Linked DNA regions of Tautonia rosea. The protein of the gene in region 2 interacts with the protein of the main gene of each other region in a pairwise test. Links are inferred from orthologs where the notes say so. Each region holds a gene or a part of one and is shown on either strand. Other genes may lie near its edges.

Region 1 (2,912 bases), on a different replicon or contig from region 2:
ATCCTCACCCTTGACGTTGACGATGAGGGTCTGGCTGGTGTCGCGGTCGGGGTCGACGATGAGGCTCGACGTCTCGACGCCGGCGTGTTCCAGGGTTTCCGCGACGAATCGGCCGAAGGCGTCGCCACCGACCCGGCAGCAAATGCGGGCCCCTACACCGAGCTTCGAGAGGACGACGGCCACATTTGCGGCCAGGCCGCCGATGTTCAGGACGAGTTCGTCAACCTTGACGAGCTCTCCCGGTTGGGGGAATCGGTCGATGGGCGGGGTCAGGTGATCGGCGACGATCACCCCGGCGCAGACGACCGGGGTGCCCTTCGGAGCGGTTGCGGACATCGTAAACTCGGACCTCGCACGGTGCGGGGGGCAGGGAGCAAGCCAACGCCCCCAAGGCTACCAAGCGGGGAGGGAGTCGGGAAGCGTTTGGCCCGGCCTCTCGGTTGAGTGCCAGGCCAAGAGCCCTTTGATTAACCCGCCGCGCCGTTCTGATCGACGGATCGGGGGGAGAGGTTGCCGGGATGGGCGTCGGTCGAGGCGACGACCTCGTCGGAGCGCTGGTCGGCCGGGTCGAGGGCTCGCTTGCCGATCATCTCCTCGATCTCGACGTCGGTGATGACCTCGCGTTCGATGAGGGAATCGGTCATGCGTTCGAGATGTTCTCGGTTGTCTTCGAGGAGGCGGAAGGCGCGGGTATCGGCCTCGCGAAGGATGCGGGCAACCTCCTCGTCGATGACCTGCTGGGTGTGCTCGGAGTGGTCGCGGGCCTCGGTCATTTCGCGGCCGAGGAAGGGGTGTTCCTCGGCCCCCTGAACGTAAACGGGTCCGACGCGGGGACTCATGCCCCACTGGGTGACCATCATCCGGGCCAGCCGGGTCGCTTGTTTCAGGTCTTCGGCCGCGCCGGTGGAGAGGTCGTCGTAGACGAGCTTCTCGGCGGCTCGACCGCCGAGCAAGACATCAAGGCGAGCCTTGATCTGGCTCTCGGAGTAGCCGAGGCGATCTTCTTCGGGAATGAACTGGGTGACGCCGAGCGATCGGCCTCGGGGAATGATCGTGACCTTGTGAACGGGGTCGGTCTTGGGCGTCATCCAGGCGACAAGGGCGTGCCCAGCCTCGTGGTAGGCAGTGGCTCGCTTGTCTTTCTGGGTGATGAATTCCTCACGCTTGGCGCCCATCATGACCTTGTCTCGGGCGGCCTCGAAGTCCTGCATATCGACCTTGTCTTTGTTTTCCCGGGTGGCGATGAGTGCCGCCTCATTGACAAGGTTGGCCAGATCGGCGCCGGACATGCCAACGGAACCGCGGGCGATGGAGTCGAGATCGACCTCGTCGGCCAGGGGAACGTTTCGGGTGTGGACCTTGAGAATTTCAAAGCGTCCCTTGCGGGTCGGGCGATCGACGGTGACATGACGATCGAAGCGGCCGGGACGCAACAGTGCCGGATCGAGCACGTCGGGCCGGTTGGTGGCGGCCAGGACGATGACGGTTTCGCTCGGGGTGAAGCCATCCATCTCGGTGAGAATCTGGTTGAGCGTCTGTTCGCGTTCGTCGTGTCCGCCGCCAAGGCCAGCCCCCCGGACGCGACCGACGGCGTCGATCTCGTCGATGAAGAGGATGCAGGGTGAGTTTTCCTTGGCGGTTTTGAACATGTCTCGGACGCGGCTGGCACCGACGCCGACGAACATCTGGATGAATTCCGAGCCGGAGATCGAGAAGAACGGCGCACCGGCTTCGCCAGCGACGGCCCGGGCGAGCAGAGTCTTTCCCGAGCCGGGAGGGCCGATCAGGAGGACACCCTTGGGAATCCGGCCTCCGAGGCGCTGGAATTTTTCGGGGGTCTTGAGGAACTCGACGATTTCCTGGAGCTCGGCCTTGGCGTTCTCAAGGCCGGCGACCTCGTCGAACGTGGTTCGCTGCTTGGACTTATCGTGACGCTTGGCCTGGCTTTTTGTGAAGTTGCCGAGGATGCCCCCGTCGAACTGATCACGAGCGCGACGCATCATGAAGAAGATCAGGCCGCCGATCAGGAGCATTGGCAGCAGGAAGCTGAGCCAGAGCAAGGTGGTAGGGGCCTGCGGCTCAAGGACCTCGATCCGAGGCGGGGGGTTCGAGCGGACCTCACCGGAGGCGGGGATGGTCTCGCCCTGGAGTACCGCCATGACCCGATCGAGCGCGTCTTCGGTCGGAATGGTGGTGGTGAACTGAGAGACGGTCTGAGCCTTGGCGCTGTCGGTGGCCTTGTATTGCTCGTCGGGGGTGCGGAGTTTGCCGCGAACGTCGCGTCCCTGGAAGGTGATCGACTCGACGTTGTCGGTGTTGACCTGATCGAGGAACCAGGGGTAGTAGCTGACGCGGATCTCGGACTTGAACGGGTTCCACATCAGGAAGACGAGAACCATCGCCGCGATCAGGAACAAGAGCGACCACGGGGGGGTCGGCGTGCCGGTCGCTCCGCCACCACTGCCGCCGCCGTTGCTACCGGGCTTGCGGCGATCAGCGGGCTTGCGGTCGGTGTCGCCGTCTTTGGGGGTTCTCGAATTCTCCATCGGCTCGTTGTTCCGTCCTTAAATGGGGCAGCCCGACGGGGGCACTTCGGGCGCGTGGCTGGCGTGCGAGTGGGTTGCCGGCCGTTCCTCGATATCACAATTGTAGACCGGGCGGCGTTCCAGGTCGACCGCCGCCGGGTGTTCGAAGCAGAATCAAGGGATCAATGACCGGCGCCGGTGGCTTCGAGCCATTTCTCGGCATCCATGGCCGCGGCACATCCGGAGCCGGCGGCGGTGATCGCCTGTCGATAATGGGTATCAACCACGTCTCCGCAGGCGAAGACCCCCTCGACATCCGTGGCGGAACTGTAGTTGGGCATCCGATCGCGGAGATCGGCCGGGGCCTCGATCCCGTCCCAGGCCAGG
Region 2 (2,796 bases):
GAGGAGAAGTGATGGCATCTGCCTTTGAAATCACGCTCCGTTCCCAAAGGGTGACCTCGTCTCCGGTCCAGCTTCACGGCCGAGGCTCGTCGACCGGCCCAAGAATGCTCAGATCGAGCGGTTCGTCCGGAGCGAGGACGACCGTCCGTCCGACCCTCGGCCACTGCTCACGAATCGCATCGAGATAGATCCGCTGAATGGTCATCGACCGCGAGCGATTCAGCTCGGTCAGGATCGATCGGAACCGGTCGGCCCGCGAGCGAGCCAGGATCACCGAACGGTCGGCGGCCGCATGGACGCGGTCGAGGATCGTCCCAACTTCCGACGCCGACGCGGCCAACACGCGGTCGGCGTGCCCCTGGGCTTCTCGGAGTCGTGTGTCGACCTCGCTCCGAGCAGCCTGGGTAGCGGCGAAGTCGGGTCTGACCTCCTCCGGAGGGCGAACCTCTGTCAAGTTGACGCTGAGGATCGCGAGCCCAAGCCCGAATCGGTCTGAGTCGTCACGGAGCGACCCGGCGACCTCAACCGCCACGGCAAGGCGTTCGCTCCCCATCGCATCGTCGATCCCCCGACGGGACAGCGCCCGACTCAACGATGCCTCTCCGAGCGCCACGAGCAATGCTTCTCGACGATCCACCGCCACCACAAACGCAACCGGATCGGCCACCCGGTACTGGACGACCGCTTCGGCCCGAAGCACGTTCTGATCGCCCGAGAGGAATTCCCCGGCACCGGGAGCGTCGGAGGCTCCTGGAATTCCCGCCAGGCCGAGTCTCAGCCGCCGGACCTCATCCGTCCGAACCCGGTCGATCCGGTCAATCCCGAGCGGTGCCACCCAGTGCAAACCCGCTCCCATCGGCCGATCCAGCACCCTCCCGAAGCGTCGGACAACGACCGATTCGCCCGGTTCAACCGCCACCAGTCCCGTTGCCAGCACGCTCAAGAGAATCACGGTTGTCAGCGCAAGCAGTCCCGCGACCCGTTGTTGACGACTCATTCCTCACGCTCCCCGGGCGGTTCCGGATCGTTCGAAGCGACCGGATTTGCCGAGGCCGGGGCAGGCGACGGTGTCGGCCCCGCAAGCGGAGTCGGAGTCGAAGCCGTTGACGGAGCTTGCAAAACGTTCGATCCTGGCCCCTGGTTCAGGAGCCTAAGCAAGGGACTGTCCGCCGACAGGACAACCGTCGCCCGGCCGTCAAGCAGAGATCGGTACGTTTCCAGCGTTCTCAGGAACTCGGCAAAGCTCGGGTCGGTTGCGTGGGCTTCGTTGAGGATCCGGGTCGCTTCGGCCTCTCCCGAGCTTCGAATGCGGTCGGCCTCGGCCTCGGCCTCGGTGAGAATCGCCTCGCGCTGTCGTTCGGCCTGACTGGTAATCGTTCGAGCCCGTGTTTCTCCGTCGGCCCGAACCTGGGCAGCGACCTGGCGCCGTTCACTCCGGATCAGGTCGAACACTGCCGGTCGGACCTCCAGCGGATGATTAAAGCGCCGAAGCCTGACGTCGACCACCTCGACCCCCAGCTCCGACCGCGCCGGTTCGGCCACGGCCGATTGCACCTCCTCGGTCATGGCATCGAGCGCCCAGACGGTCGGATCGGTCGAGGCGATCGTCTCCAGGGCTCTCCGGCCGATCGCGTCGCTGAGGGCTGAGGTGAGACGTTCCTCCAGCCTTGCCTCGGCCGTCTCTTTCGAACCAGCAGCGCGGAGAAAGACAATCGGATCAGCCACCCGCCAGGCGACGAATCCGGCGACTTCCAGGTTTTTCTTGTCCCCGGTGATCACTTCCCGAGTGCTCGCATCGAACGACGTCAAGCGGCGGTCGATCGACCAGACCCCTTGCCACGGCCATTTAGCGTGCAGGCCCGCCTCTCCCGGATCGTCACCGTAAAGTGCAACCGGACGGCCAAAGCTGGTCACGAGCACGTACTGGGTTTCATCCGCCACAACGATCGACCTCGCCGTGACCACAATCACGGCAAGCACAAACACCAGAAGGACGGTGACAACCGAGGTTCGACGCATCAGAAACCTTTCATGAGCAATCAGGCCGTTTCAGGAATGCGATCAGGACGATGACGTGGTCTATCGCCCTCGCCATCAGGGCGATGGCTCTGATCGAAAGGTCGAATTGCGATCCGGATTCGCTCGCGAGCCCTCCGTTTCGGCAAGCCATCCGGGGATCGCCGGTTCTCCAATAAACAGATGACGGCGACGATCGGCCCGCGAGGGGTCGAGAATCACCTTTGGTCGATTGGCGACAGCGGCCTCGATCGTCTCGGCATAAAGCCGGTGATCGGTCAGCTCAGGGGCTGACGTTCGGGCCGATTGCAGGGCCAGAAACGATGCCGCCGAGGACGAGGCGACGGCCACCGAGGAGCGACGACCGGCCTCCGCTTCAGCAAGGGTTTCGGCCGCCAGGGCCCGGGCATCAGCCAGGCGCTCCGAGCGATCCGCGAGCGCATCGTTGACCGTGGCTTCCGCGTCGCGATTGGACCGCGAAACGTCGCGATACGCATCAACGACCGCCAGCGGGGGGTGAGCATCTCGGAAGGTCACGCCGACGACCTCCAGGCCAAGCCCCGCCCTGGAAACCAGTCGGCGTAGCTCCTCGGCCGAGGCTCGCTCGGCGTCTCCTCGGTCGTTGGTCAGCACGGGATCAAGCGGTCTTCGCCCGAGGACCGACCGCACGCTCGCCTCGGCCAGCGACTGCAAGGCGTCTTCCGCCCGATCAACCCCGAACGCCGCGATCCGCCACTGATCGCGAGATGGTCCGATTCGATATTCGACCGTGGCTGTCAG

Evidence for each region.
Region 1: the proteins of HG800_RS06645 (region 2) and ftsH interact in binary tests that used the Escherichia coli proteins (3 or more experiments, as listed by UniProt). The link is inferred for Tautonia rosea from one-to-one orthologs.

The regions. Positions count from the first base shown.
Region 1 is NZ_JABBYO010000002.1:102,639-105,550, reverse strand. Bases 8-2,892 are described here. They hold ftsH (ATP-dependent zinc metalloprotease FtsH), read right to left. Parts: upstream 2,547-2,892; coding sequence 468-2,546; downstream 8-467. Other genes in these bases: trxB (thioredoxin-disulfide reductase), read right to left, coding at 2,708-2,892; HG800_RS03165 (carbohydrate kinase family protein), read right to left, coding at 8-336. In the rest of the region: more of HG800_RS03165, read right to left, coding at 1-7; more of trxB, read right to left, coding at 2,893-2,912. UniProt on the Escherichia coli protein: Acts as a processive, ATP-dependent zinc metallopeptidase for both cytoplasmic and membrane proteins. Plays a role in the quality control of integral membrane proteins.
Region 2 is NZ_JABBYO010000003.1:308,394-311,189, forward strand. What follows is about bases 7-2,775. They hold HG800_RS06645 (SPFH domain-containing protein), read right to left. Parts: upstream 2,020-2,775; coding sequence 994-2,019; downstream 7-993. Other genes in these bases: hflK (protease modulator HflK), read right to left, coding at 74-997; HG800_RS06650 (cation-translocating P-type ATPase family protein), read right to left, coding at 2,095-2,775. Outside these bases: more of HG800_RS06650, read right to left, coding at 2,776-2,796.